Regions from separate parts of the Bacillus sp. LLTC93 genome, predicted to be linked through region 1. Evidence: a T-box and tRNA genes for the amino acid it is inferred to sense, from the RefSeq annotation. Region 1 holds a T-box; the other holds one or more tRNA genes.
The links. A T-box is a leader RNA that pairs with one kind of tRNA and senses whether it is charged. The one in region 1 lies ahead of tyrS (tyrosine--tRNA ligase), so its partner is inferred to be a tRNA-Tyr.
Positions count from the first base shown of each region.

Region 1 (7,321 bases):
AAGGTCAGCTGGCGGTGTGATGCCTTTCATCTCAAGCCAAATGCGGCTCCACGCTCTTGGGACAACGCGCCAAATATCATATCCACCTCCGCCAACAGCGATCCATTTGCCGTCACAATATTGATGCGCAAGCTCATGGGCAAGTCTAGGAATTTCCTCATATATTTTCATGGTGGCGGATAAATGGGTTAACGGATCATAGTAGTGTGCATCCGCCCCATTTTGCGTCAAAATCACGTCTGGTTTAAAAAAAGCAGCAATCTCAGTCACTGCTGTTCGGTATGCTTCGAGGAACGATTCGTCTTCTGTAAATGCATCGAGCGGTATATTATACGCATAGCCATAGCCTTTATCATGTCCTCTTTCCTGTACTTGTCCAGTTCCAGGGAACAAGTAGCGCCCCGTTTCATGAATGGAGACAGTACATACCTCTGGATCGTCATAGAAGCTAAACTGTACACCATCTCCGTGATGAGCATCCGTATCAATATATAAAATCCTTGCGCCATATGTCTTTTGAATATATTGAATGGCTACAGAGCTGTCATTATAAATACAAAAGCCAGATGCACGTCCTTTAAATCCGTGGTGAAGCCCGCCGCCAAGGTTGAGTGCATGCTGCGAATGGCCCATCATCACTTGATCAACCGCTGTTAATGTTCCGCCAACAAGAAGAGAAGCCGCCTCATGCATCCCTGCAAACATCGGTGTATCCTCAGTGCCAAGGCCATAACGTTCACCTTCTGCTGTAGACAGCTTTCCTTCACTTGCCCGCTGCACAGCTTGAATATAATCTATCGTATGGACGAGCTTTAATTCCTCCAGCGTAGCCATACGCGGTGCGACGATCTCATCATCCGTTAACGCCTTCATTTTTTGAAGAAGATCATATGTTAAGTAGACACGAAGCTGATTGAAGGGATGATCTTGATGAAACTGGTACGTTTGAAAAGATGGTGAAAAAACAAAGGTCGCTTCCTTCATTTAACCGTCTGCTCCATAGGCCAGATCACTTTGTAGCCTTTTGCACGAATCAGCTTCGTCACATGATCTGCATGAATGGTTTGAAGGCGGAATACGAGCACCTTAGAGGCTTCATTTGCATGCGGGTACACAAGCACACTCAGCATTTGAATATGCTGCTCCTTTAAAATAGTCGTAATGTCTGCGAGCCCTTCTGTCATCTGCTCCACTTCAACCTCTAAGTGTGACCCAGGCTGATCTGCACCTGTCAGTCTGACAAACGTACGAAGTAAATCTGTCTTCGTGATAATGCCTACAAGCTTACCGCGTCTCACTACTGGAAGGCAGCCAATTCCATGCTCAAAAAAGACACTTGAAATCTCCTCAACGAAATCAAGCGGATGGGCGGTAATCGTCTCTAACACCATGATCTCTTCTACTGGCCGCTGAATAAAAAGCTGCCTTTTTTCTGTTTCGAAAATACTTGGACTGGCATTTTTAATATCCCGATCTGTCACCATCCCAATGACAGAATCTTGATCAGATACGATGGGAATATGCCGAATGTGATGTGCACTCATTTTTTGAATGGCTTCTTCGATCGTATCGGTTTTTCGCAGCGTGATCACATCACGCTCCATAATTTGTTCAATCATCATTGTTTACCAAACCCCTTTGCCAAAAAAACGAATTGAACGTTAATACATAAAGCGTTGATGGAAACGAAGGCGATCAAAACGCTCGATCGAATCAGGACTCACGTTTTTTCCGATTCTCGCCATTAAACAATTGGCCGGATGTGAGCTGATCTCAGGCTCGTCTGTTGCAAACCAAACAAGACCACCTGCGTTCATCATTTTCTCCATCATTTTACGGTACTCCCAAACGTTTTTCTTTGTCCCCTTTAAATCCCAATGCCAGTAATATTCAGTTGTAATAATGATGTAGTTCTCCATTTGCTCATCCATCATGCTCACATCAAGTAAATGCTTGCCGAGCGAGCATCCTCTAAATGGAGGAGCGACTTCAATGGCACCAAGCTCAATTAAATTGTCCATGTTGCCTTCTGACCAGCGCTCAAGCGGATCAGGATACAAATACGTGACATAGCCTACGACAAGCTCATCCACTCTTGCAATGATAATACGCCCTTCTGGAAGATCTGCTATTTCAACAAGTGCTTGTTTTTGCTCCTCAGGCGTGCGAAATGCCGTTAGTCCTTCATGAAACGTATAGTTCGCAAGCTCTGATGCAGGTACTGGTCCTTCAATCAGGATAGAACCTGTTTCTCGTTCAATTGTTTTTGAATAATAAGTTTTAGGATGCTCCACGTATCCACCGCCTCAAATTCTAGTGAGTCGTCTCTATTTTAGCTTAAATCTTGCAAAAATTAAAACGGTTTCACAATAAGTTTTTTAAAAATTGAGAAAAAAAGTCATCTATACTATAATGGTCATTGTAAACGTATGCAAAGGGGGACTGTTTGATGAAAGTGGAAACGCTACCATCAGTAAAAGGGGACTATCATTTAAATGATTATGAGCAGGCATACAAAGAATTTTCATGGGAGGAAGCGAGAAAAAACTTCTCCTGGTATGAAACAGGAAAAATAAATGCAGCCTATGAAGCAATTGACAGACATGCGGACTCGTTTCGTAAGAACAAGGTGGCGCTTCATTACAAAGATTCACAGCGGGATGAAAAGTATACGTTCAGGGATATGAAAATCAACACAAACAAAGCGGGAAATCTATTCAGAGAAAAGGCGCATGTGCAAAAAGGGGATCGTGTCTTTATCTTTATGCCAAGATCACCTGAGCTCTATTTTCTTTTGCTTGGTGCTGTCAAAATTGGTGCGATCGTTGGCCCGTTATTTGAGGCATTTATGGAAGGTGCCGTCAAAGATCGTTTAGAAAATAGTGAGGCAAAAGTCATTGTGACGACGCCTGACCTGCTTGAGCGCATTCCATTTGCAGAGCTTCCAAAGCTTGAATCAGTCGTCATTGTCGGTGGAGAAAAGGAAGACATCGATGACGTGCGGACAATTCACTACAAAGAGGCATTTGAGGAGGCAGCAAAGGAACTTGACATTGAATGGATGGATGAAAAAGACGGTTTCCTGCTCCATTACACGTCAGGGTCAACTGGTACGCCAAAAGGTGTGCTGCACGTCCATGGAGCGATGGTGCAGCAAGATCAGACCGGTAAATGGGTGCTTGACCTGAAAGAAGAAGACGTCTACTGGTGCACAGCTGATCCAGGATGGGTAACAGGGACAGTGTACGGTATTTTTTCACCGTGGTTAAATGGGGCGACGAATGTCATTTTAGGAGGCCGGTTTAATCCTGATACGTGGTATGAAACCATTGAATCACTTGGTGTGTCCGTTTGGTACAGTGCACCCACAGCCTTCAGAATGCTGATGGGGGCAGGCGACGACCTCATTCAAAAATATGACCTCAGCTCGCTTCGACATGTCTTAAGTGTAGGAGAGCCTCTCAATCCTGAAGTGATCCGCTGGGGAGACGCTGTATTTGGCAAACGAATTCACGACACTTGGTGGATGACGGAAACTGGTGCACAGCTGATTTGTAATTATCCATGCATGGACATCAAACCAGGCTCGATGGGGAAACCAATTCCAGGCGTAGAAGCCGCGATTGTGGATAATGCGGGAAATGAACTTCCGCCATACCGGATGGGCAACCTTGCAATCAAAAAGGGCTGGCCGTCCATGATGTATACGATCTGGAACAATCCTGAAAAATATGAATCTTACTTTATGCCGGGAGATTGGTATGTTTCAGGAGATTCAGCATATATGGACGAAGACGGATACTTTTGGTTCCAGGGACGTGTCGATGATGTCATCATGACGTCAGGAGAGCGGGTCGGTCCATTTGAGGTGGAAAGTAAACTGGTAGAACATCCGGCTATTGCAGAGGCTGGTGTTATTGGAAAGCCAGATCCGGTACGTGGTGAAATTATTAAAGCATTCATTGCTCTCAGGAGCGGATACGAGCCGACGGATGAGCTGAAAGAAGAGATTCGTACGTTTGTGAAAAAAGGACTTGCTGCACACGCGGCACCAAGAGAAATTGAGTTTAAAGACAAGCTGCCAAAAACGCGAAGTGGAAAAATTATGAGACGTGTGCTAAAGGCGTGGGAGCTGAATTTACCGGCTGGCGACCTTTCGACGATGGAAGATTAATTTTTTTCGTCAGTTGACTTGATATCAAAAGTATGTTAAAAATGACATTAGTTGAATATGAAAAGGTTTTGACTGAGATTCAGTAGAATGATCTTTCCCTGTCCAAGAGAGCTGACGGTTGGTGCGAGTCAGTACAAAGAGATATTCGAATTACCCTCACGAACCGCTTTTACGAAAAGGAGCATGAAGGCTGCCTGATTAGTGAAAGAACGGATCTGTCCGTTATCAGTGTAAGTGAAAAGACGTGATATTTTGTCTTTTAAGCAGGGTGGTACCGCGATATATATCGTCCCTTCGTTCATTCGAAGGGGCGTTTTTTATGTTGAATTGTAAAAAAAGGAGATTTGGATATGAGTCAATTGATGGAAGATTTATCGTTCAGAGGATTAATTCAGCAGCAAACAGATGAAGAAGGTTTAACAAAATTATTAGCAGAAGAAAAAATCAAACTATACTCCGGCTTCGATCCAACAGCTGACAGCTTGCACATTGGTCATTTATTGCCGATTTTAACATTACGCAGGTTCCAAGAAGCAGGCCATCACCCAATTGCACTTGTTGGCGGCGCGACTGGACTAATCGGAGACCCAAGCTTCAAAAAGGCAGAACGTTCACTAAACCCAGCAGAAATCGTGGAACAGTGGTCAGAGAAAATCAAAGGACAGCTCTCTCAATTTCTTGATTTTGAAGCAGGCGAGAACCCAGCCGTCATCGTGAATAACTACGACTGGATCAGCCAAATGAATGTCATCACGTTCCTTCGTGATATTGGAAAGAACTTCGGTGTGAACTTCATGCTGGCAAAAGATATCGTCAGCTCACGTATCGAAACAGGGATTTCGTACACAGAATTCAGCTACGTCATTCTGCAATCTTTAGACTTCTTAAACCTTTACAGAAATGAAAACTGTAAGCTGCAAATCGGCGGAAGCGATCAGTGGGGAAATATCACGTCTGGACTTGAGTTGATCCGTAAGTCTGAAGCAGAAGGGGCAAAAGCATTCGGTCTCACGATGCCGCTTGTCACAAAAGCAGATGGCACAAAGTTCGGTAAAACAGAAGGCGGCGCAATCTGGTTAGATAAAGAAAAAACGTCCCCATATGAATTCTACCAATTCTGGATCAACACAGATGACCGTGACGTCGTGAAATACTTAAAATACTTTACGTTCTTATCAAAAGAAGAGATCGCATCGTATGAAGAAAAAGTACAAACAGCACCTGAAAAGCGTGAAGCACAGCGCCGTCTAGCAGAGGAAGTCACAACACTTGTACATGGCCGTGAATCACTAGAACAGGCTGTGAACATATCAAATGCGCTATTCAAGGGCGAGATCAAATCACTTTCAGCCGAAGAAGTCAAAGTAGGCTTTAAGGATGTTCCATCAATTGAGAAAAGCAGCACAGAAGAATTAACACTAGTCGATATACTAGTTGAATCAAAGCTGTCTCCATCAAAGCGTCAAGCACGTGAAGATATTACAAATGGTGCAGTCTACATCAACGGAGAGAGACAAACCGATAAAGATTATATCCTTTCAGCTGAAGACCGAATTGAAAACCAATTTACGGTTTTAAGAAGAGGGAAAAAGAAATACTTCCTTGTGACATATCAATAAACCTGATTGAAATAGCAAGTATCATTGAAGTGCACCTCAAATGTTAGTACACATAGGGGTGCTTTTCTTTTTTAATGCTATTCATCAGAGCAAGCATCTTTTTAAAAAAGAGACTCACCATGTTACAGGGCCGTATTCTCTCAACCGTTTGCTTCTTGTTCAAGGAGTGAATCTTCGTTTGTATAAGCATGTTCTACCTTACAAATTCGGGTTGTATAGGATTCGTACCAATCTGCTTTCCACTTTTTTTGAACACGCTGATGTGCTGTATGTTCTTTCCATTCTTTGATTGCTGCTAATGAATCCCAATAAGATACAGTGATCCCAATACCATGTTCATCTCGTACACTTTCTATTCCAAGAAACCCGTCTAGGTCTTTCGCTAATTGTTCCATTTTTTGAGCAGTAGCAGCGTATTCTTTCTGCTCACAATTTGTTCGTTTTGATGTAAAAATCACCGCATAGTAGGGTGGTGCAGGTGTTTGCGTAAAAAGCATCTAGTAGTACCTCCTTTTGTCTATTCATATTATATATGAAAGAAAGAAGGTCTCGTAGTCTATTTGGTTTGATTTAAAAAAGGCCAAGGTGCTTTTTGATTATTTATATTGCTGTAAAATCATTTGATAAATATTACCTTGTTCACTTTTCTGACATATTTTTCTTGTATAAAATAGAGTCGTATAAGATGAATAAGGGGGAATGAAAGTGATTCTTTTTAAGAAAAGGAGTTTGCAAATTCTCGTTGCGTTTGCATTAGTGGTCGGATCAATGGCTTTTATCCAGCCGAAAGAGGTCAAGGCGGCTGAGCATAATCCGGTCGTGATGGTACATGGCATGGGAGGTGCCTCTTATAACTTCGCGGCGATCAAAAGATACTTGGTGTCACAAGGCTGGGATCGAAACCAATTATATGCAATTGATTTCATAGACAAAACAGGCAATAACCTCAATAATGGACCGCGTCTATCTAGATACGTCAAAGATGTACTAGCCAAAACGGGCGCCAAAAAAGTAGATATTGTGGCGCATAGTATGGGCGGAGCCAATACGTTATACTATATTAAAAATCTAGACGGCGGAGATAAAATTGAAAACGTCGTCACACTAGGTGGTGCGAATGGACTCGTTTCACTCAGAGCATTACCAGGCACCGATCCAAATCAAAAAATTCTTTACACATCTGTCTATAGCTCAGCCGATCTCATCGTCGTCAACAGTCTCTCTCGCTTAATAGGCGCAAGAAATGTCCTCATCCACGGAGTTGGACATATCGGTCTATTAGCCTCAAGCCAAGTCAATGGCTATATTAAAGAAGGGCTAAACGGCGGAGGACAGAATACGAATTAAAGGAAAAATGAAAAAAGACAGCGACATGTGCTGTCTTTTTTCATGTTATTAGAGAGTGTGTGACGAATAGATCATGAGAGAGGGAGGGAGGAACGTGAAAGCAAAAGGAGGCAGACGATGACGCAAAAGCTCAAGCTATATTTCTTAGGCTATTTTCTCTATTTTCCGTGCTCATTTCTCA
Region 1 is NZ_PVME01000007.1:98,485-105,805, forward strand. Features, by position in the region: gene C6W18_RS17250 (acetoin utilization protein AcuC) at 1-984, opposite strand, end outside; gene C6W18_RS17255 (CBS and ACT domain-containing protein) at 981-1,622, opposite strand; gene C6W18_RS17260 (GNAT family N-acetyltransferase) at 1,662-2,294, opposite strand; gene acsA (acetate--CoA ligase) at 2,450-4,174, shown strand; T-box leader at 4,234-4,471, shown strand; gene tyrS (tyrosine--tRNA ligase) at 4,525-5,793, shown strand; gene C6W18_RS17275 (antibiotic biosynthesis monooxygenase family protein) at 5,934-6,290, opposite strand; gene C6W18_RS17280 (esterase/lipase family protein) at 6,562-7,140, shown strand; gene C6W18_RS17285 (hypothetical protein) at 7,258-7,321, shown strand, end outside.

Region 2 (7,321 bases), on a different contig from region 1:
CTTCGACTGGCAACTCATTCCCGCTGCTATCATACACAGTGAGCTTCGCTTCCTTCTGGATTTGCTGATCGACATCCTCTAAGTTCACAAAGGCTTTAATGACAGAAATTTTGTCGATCACGTCCTTTGAGCCAGTGACAGTCACCTTTTTCGGATTCACAATGGGCTGTTCGGGTGAATAGCCGTCTTTGATTTTATTTTGATTATAAAATTCTGTTTCAACAGGAAATTCAGCTGTCGTTTTTTCTTGTATCGTCACAGTCGTCACAGACGGATTAATCGATAATGTGATTCCCTTTGATACATCTCTTGCCTTCAGCTCCACTTTATGTGTACCTGTAGATAAGTTTTGCATATCTGCATAAATTTCAAAATTCTTTGTTTGTCTTGCTGTTTTCACTGCACTTGTTGATCCTTTAATCGTGACATTGACTGTCTGCGGTACACCAGTGACGACGTACTTCTCGTCATCATAATACGCTTTAACAGGAATGTCGGTTAAGGTTGCTTCATCTGTCGTCGATGTTGGGAAAAAGGATTCACCGATTTTTTTCGGCGTGGGCGCTTGCGCTGAATTGACTGTACCATACAGCAATAAAGCGAAGACCAATGCAAGAAACTTAACTGCCCAGCGATTATTCAAAATCTTATCCATTTTTCTTGCCCCTCCAATACCATTTGGTCGAGGAAGCATCTTTGCTGTTTTTACTAAATTCAGCAATCAGCATTTCTTCAAGCGCTTCTTCTGTCAATTCTCGATGGAGATCACCATTTCTTGCGACAGAAATGCCGCCTGTCTCCTCAGAAACGATGACGGTTAAGCTGTCCGTCACTTCACTAATACCAACTGCCGCCCGGTGACGGGTTCCGAGTTCCTTAGAGATAAAAGGACTTTCTGACAGCGGTAAATAACAAGCCGCAGCTGCAATCTCATCACGCTTCATAATCACAGCACCGTCATGAAGCGGTGTATTCGGAATGAAAATATTAATCAGCAACTCAGAACTCACTTTTGCATTCAAAGGAATTCCTGTCTCTATGTAATCATTCATCCCAGTATCGCGCTCAATTGTCAGCAGCGCTCCTATTCTACGTTTAGCCATATAGTTAATTGCTTTTGTAATTGCCTCGATCGTTTTCTGCTGCTGTTCCTCTACAGGTGTCCCGCTTCTTGAGAAGAAACGGCCGCGCCCGAGTTGTTCAAGCGCTCTCCTTAGCTCTGGCTGAAAAATAATAATGATCGCAAGGAAACCCCACGTAATCGCTTGATCCATCAGCCATTGAAGTGTGTTAAGACCGAGATACGCACTTCCCATCCTGACGAGAACAATGACCACAATTCCCTTTAAAAGCTGAACCGCTTTTGTTCCGCGGATGACCATCATTAATTTATATATCACATACCAAACAACGAGTATATCAACAGCATTACCGAGGTACTGCAAAAAAGGAATATCCCCTAAAGCCATTTCCTCGTCCTCCAGAATTTTCAAGTTTCTTCGTGTGATGCATTTTTTTATAAAAAAAGCCTATGTGTAAATACATAGCGTGGCTATTATACCACATTTTATTTCAGCAAGGAAAATAGTTGCCATATATGGCTGGCGTTCTAGTATGTGTGAATCTGAGCAATGATATAGAAAAAGAGCAGCCCCTAAGAGGCTGCTCCCATGCTGTTCGATTTACTTTTGCTCCTCTGGTCCAATGACCCGCATCACGTTTTGTGCTGTGGATTTCATTTTGTACCAGATCCAATCAAACACTTCATTAATTTCATTGATTTGACCAGTGACTTGTCCGGCAGAAGCAGTCAGCTGTTCCCCATTGACGACTGTGACATTTCCATCAACCTTGCCTTCTACAATCAGCTTGCCATTTTTGACAGTGACATCACCTTTGACGGTTTCCCCTTTAGGTACGGTCACTGTATCATTTTCAACCACGAGATTCGGCTGCTTTGACACACTGAAATTATGATCGGTATTCCAGCTTGTAAACAGACTGCCTCCCATCAAAATGAGAAAGAGGGCAGCGGCTACCATCAGCGGGTGAGCTTTGATCCATCTTTGAATCGACACACGCTTTTTCTCCTTTGGAAGACCTGCCATCACCTTTGCAGTGAAATCAGATGGTGCTTCTATATGAGATGTACTCTGCACGAGCGCGATGGATTTCTCAATTTGTTGAAAATGAGTACGGCATTCCTCACACGATTGCAGATGGCTCTTTAATTCTTTTTCGTCTTCGGGCATGATATCCCGGTCTAAATACTGATGCATAAGCTGGACGATTCTATCCTGACAGCTCATCAAAATCACCTCACTCAAAGGTCTCTCAACTGTTTCCGGAGAGCCTCTCTACCCCTGTGTATTCTCGTTTTCACTGTACCAACTGGTATATTCAGAATCTCACTAATTTCTTTTAATGAGAGTTCATCAATATACTTTAATACGATGACTGAACGATATTTATCGGGTAATCTTAGAATTTTTTGCTGAATGGTACTCGATAACTCAAGAGACACCACCTCATCCTCTGGCAAAATGCCATCAGCAGCAATTTGAGAATACATATTCAGTCCTTCTGTTCCTGCCACCTCTGCATCTAAATAATAATCCGGCTTTTTTTTGCGAATACGGTCGATGGTCAGGTTGGTTGCAATGCGGTACAGCCACGTGGAAAACTTACGATTCACATCAAAGCTCTCAATATTCACATAGGCACGAATAAACGCCTCCTGTGCGATATCCTCCGCTTCGTGTGCATTCCCAAGCATACGGTAGCACAGCTGATAAATTTTGTCTTTATACAGGTCTACGATGTCTGTAAATGCGTTCTGGTCGCCTTTTTTCACTTGCTTAATTCTCTTTTTAATCATTGTGTCCATAGTATATTCAACCTCTGCCTTCACCGGTCTTTATGTATACGAACCTCTTTCCAAAAGGTTTCATTCTCCTCTAAAAAATAGTGTAACAAATTTTTGACAGCGTGTTACGCTTATCAGCCGGTAAAAACCTTAATATATCCTTAAATTTTCCCAAAATAAAAAAAACGGGAACAAGTCCCGCTCTACAATAACTTTTCACCCATTAAAGAACCAATTAAAGCAACAGCCGCTTCTGCTGTTTTATTTTTCTCATCTAGTACTGGATTTACCTCCACAAATTCGGCTGAAGTCAAGATACCTGCTTCCTCTAAAAGCTCCATTGCAAGGTGACTCTCACGATAACTAATGCCGCCTGCCACTGGAGTTCCTACACCAGGGCATTCCGCTGGATCTAGCCCATCTAAATCAAGCGACAGGTGGACTCCATCTGTTCTTTCCTTTAAATACGTAATAGCTTCCTCCATCACCCTTGTCATCCCTAAACGATCAATTTCATGCATCGTATACACCTTAATGCCTTTTTCTCTAATCAACGCTCGCTCTCCTTCATCTAAAGAACGAGCACCAATTAATATGACATTTTCAGGTTTCAATTTAGGAGAATAACCACCTATGTTCGTTAAATCAGCATGCCCAAGGCCGAGACTGACAGCAAGCGGCATGCCATGAATATTTCCAGAAGGAGAGGTTTCCTCCGTATTTAAATCACCGTGCGCATCATACCAAATGACACCCAAGTTTTCATAATGCTTCGCTACACCAGCAAGTGTGCCAATCGCAATGCTGTGATCACCACCTAAAATCAGCGGAAACGAACCTGACTGCACAATACTGTCAACCTTTTCAGCAAGCAGCTGATTGGCACCAGCATTCTCCGTTAGATTTTTTAACTTTTCACTTGTATATAAACCTTTCTCATCGTCCCTTTGCTCGACTGGAATATCCCCGAGATCCTCCACATCAAATGAAAGCGATTCCATTTTTTCTTTTACGCCAGCACATCGAATCGCACTCGGCCCCATATCGACGCCCCTTCTCGTTTGACCCAAGTCCATCGGGACCCCGACAATCGTGACCTTCTTTTGATCTCCCATATGTACATCCCCTTTCCGTTCATGCTTATATTTTACTTTCTCGATGCCTTCTGACTCAACTCGACAACATTTTGAATAGTTATACATTCCCTCTGCCAACATAAAAAAAGACACCTTTTTGAAAAAGGTGTCTTAACTGGGCTAGCTGGATTCGAACCAACGCATGACGGAGTCAAAGTCCGTTGCCTTACCGCTTGGCTATAGCCCAAAAATGGTGGAGGGGGGCGGATTCGAACCGCCGAACCCGGAGGGAGCGGATTTACAGTCCGCCGCGTTTAGCCACTTCGCTACCCCTCCACATATGGAATTGATAAAGAAAAAACAGTGCCGGCAAGAGGACTTGAACCCCCAACCTACTGATTACAAGTCAGTTGCTCTACCAGTTGAGCTACACCGGCATATGGTGGAGGATGACGGGCTCGAACCGCCGACCCTCTGCTTGTAAGGCAGATGCTCTCCCAGCTGAGCTAATCCTCCACATCATGGTGACCCGTACGGGATTCGAACCCGTGTTACCGCCGTGAAAGGGCGGTGTCTTAACCGCTTGACCAACGGGCCAGTTTGTCAAGTTTGCTGTTTCCGTGAAGCTGACAAAAATTATTATATACAGGTTGTCCCCCTTTTGTAAAGGGGAATTTTATTTTTTTTATTTTCTAACAATTAATCACCTTTCAGCACGACATTTTGATTGAAATATAATTTCAGTATTTAAATATAATATTGAAATTTCATATCATACTCAATATACTGAAAATGAAGAAATAAGGAGGTATGTCACATGCAGCCATCTCAACTGCGTTCTTTGACAACAGAATCAAGAAACCCTAACACAATGGAAATTTCACAAGCAGATCCGCTCGAAATGCTCCAGATGATCAATGAAGAAGATATGAAAGTCGCTCAAGCGGTCAATCGTGTACTCCCACATGTCAAAACAGCAAGTGACTTTGCTTATGAATCCATCTCGAATGGAGGCAGACTCATTTATTTAGGCGCTGGAACTAGCGGCAGAATTGGCGTGATGGACGCTGTTGAATGTCCACCAACCTATAGCGTCTCCCCTGATGTCATTGTAGGTATCATGGCAGGTGGTGACTCCGCTTTTTCACATGCTGCCGAAGATGTGGAAGACAGTGAAGAAGCCGGCAAACAGGATTTAAAACACATCCACCTCACGTCAAAAGATACTGTCGTCGGCATTGCCGCTAGCGGTCGAACACCCTATATCATCGGCGCTTTAAATTACGCAAGATCCATTGGAGCAAAAACTGTAGCCCTCAGCTGTAACGAACAAGCAGAAATTAGCGAGCTGGCAGACTGCGCCATTGAAGTCATCGTTGGACCTGAAGCCATCACCGGGTCAACACGAATGAAAGCCGCATCCGCTCATAAAATGATTTTAAATATGCTTTCCACCTCAGCCATGATCAGACAAGGCAAAGTATATGAAAACCTGATGGTTGATGTAAAAGTAAGCAATCATAAACTAAAAGAGCGCGCTATCACCATCATTCAACATGTGACAAACGCTTCCTACGAACAAGCCGTGAAAACACTTGAAGCGGCAGATTTAGAAGTCAAAACCGCCATCGTCATGCTCCAAACAAACACAGACAAGAAGACAGCACAGGATTTACTCAACAAAACGAATGGCCATATCGACAAAGCCATCTTACATCATCAAGCCTAAAGGAGGCAGAGCTCATGTCAGCAGGTGGACTCACCCTACTACACACGATGAAATCAAAGCTTCCCCAATCTGAAAAAATCATTGCAGACTATATCCTTGCCCATCCTGACAAAGTCATTAAAAGCACAGTGCATGAAATCAGTCAGGCTGCCGGTGCAAGCAGCTCTGCAGTGATTCGCCTTTGTAAATCTCTCGGGCTAGATGGCTATCACGATTTGAAAATGCGGATCGCTGGAGACTTAATGCATGACGATAAACAAGGCTACCGAGATATCGAACAAGATGAACCACTTCAATCCATTATTCAAAAAACAGCAGGAAACTCAATTCAATCGATTAAGGATACGGCCTCTATTTTAAATGCAGAGGCTTTAGAAAAGGCCGTTCAATTGCTGCTACATGCAAATCAAATCCATTTTATCGGTGTTGGTGCATCTGGCATCGTCGCAGCTGATGCACAGCAGAAATTTCTCAGAATCAATTATGCAGCCACAGCCTTCACTGACATGCATATCGCATCCACAGTCATCGCAAATGCAGGAAAGAACGATATTGTTTTCGGAATATCCTTTTCTGGAGAAACGTTAGACATCATTCAAGCCCTTCAGCTCGCAAAAGAAAATCAAGTGAAAACCATTGCCTTAACGCATCCAGGCCATACAAGCGTTTCTGCTTTATGTGACGTTCACCTATCGACGTCCGGTTCCAATGAAGCACCTTTTCGCAGTGCTGCCACTTCCTCTAGAATGGCACAGCTCTACTTAATTGATGTCTTGTTCCTCAGCTTAGCTTCCCGTCAATATGAAGAGACAGCGCAATATATTGACAAGACAAGACATGCCATCCGCTCCATGAAACGAAAACCAAAGGGGGATTCAACATGAGTCATCAAAAGAAATATCAGCAGTTAGCGAAAGATATTCTTTCGCTCTGTGGTGGTTCTGAAAACATCTCTTCCCATACACATTGTATGACACGTCTCCGAATTACACCGATCGATGATGAAAAAGTTCAAATCACAGCGATCAAAGAACTTGATGGCGTCATTGGCGTCGTCGAGGCAGAAACGCTTCAAATCATTTTAGGCACTGGCGTTGTCAACCAAGTATCAAGTGCGTTTGACCAGCTGCTAAAAGCCTCTGGTTCATATGACTTGAACAACGAAGCACAAAAAAACAAGCAAGCCATTTCACAAAAGAACCGCACACCGTTCAAGCTGTTCTTACGGCGAATTGCCAGCATTTTTATCCCTATCATTCCGGCACTGGTTGCGTCAGGTCTCATTACAGGTATTACAAAAGCGATCGTGCAAGCGGGATGGCTCGATGAAAAATCTCAAGCTGCGATCATTTTAACTGTTATTGGTTCAGGCTTGTTCGCTTATCTTGGGATATTGGTCGGAACAAATGCCGCAAAGGAATTTGGAGGCTCTCCTGCATTAGGCGCATTGGCTGGTATCCTCATTATTAACCCAGCCTCCGCAGATATTATGTTATTTGGCACAAATATTCTACCAGGCAGAGGCGGACTCATCGGTGTTCTTCTTGCCGCCATCTTTATGGCCTTTGTTGAAACCCGAATTAGACGCTTTGTCCCGCAGTCACTCGATATCATCGTCACACCAACTATCACATTACTCATTACTGGAAT
Region 2 is NZ_PVME01000004.1:12,733-20,053, reverse strand. Features, by position in the region: gene C6W18_RS13905 (CdaR family protein) at 1-655, opposite strand, end outside; gene cdaA (diadenylate cyclase CdaA) at 648-1,469, opposite strand; gene rsiW (anti-sigma-W factor RsiW) at 1,683-2,309, opposite strand; gene sigW (RNA polymerase sigma factor SigW) at 2,324-2,887, opposite strand; gene rocF (arginase) at 3,070-3,981, opposite strand; tRNA gene C6W18_RS13880 (tRNA-Gln) at 4,118-4,189, opposite strand; tRNA gene C6W18_RS13875 (tRNA-Tyr) at 4,194-4,278, opposite strand; tRNA gene C6W18_RS13870 (tRNA-Thr) at 4,307-4,379, opposite strand; tRNA gene C6W18_RS13865 (tRNA-Val) at 4,383-4,458, opposite strand; tRNA gene C6W18_RS13860 (tRNA-Glu) at 4,465-4,539, opposite strand; gene murQ (N-acetylmuramic acid 6-phosphate etherase) at 4,760-5,671, shown strand; gene C6W18_RS13850 (MurR/RpiR family transcriptional regulator) at 5,686-6,555, shown strand; gene C6W18_RS13845 (PTS transporter subunit EIIC) at 6,552-7,321, shown strand, end outside.
Region 2: it has a tRNA-Tyr gene. The T-box ahead of tyrS (tyrosine--tRNA ligase) is inferred to sense a tRNA for this amino acid. The anticodon was not compared.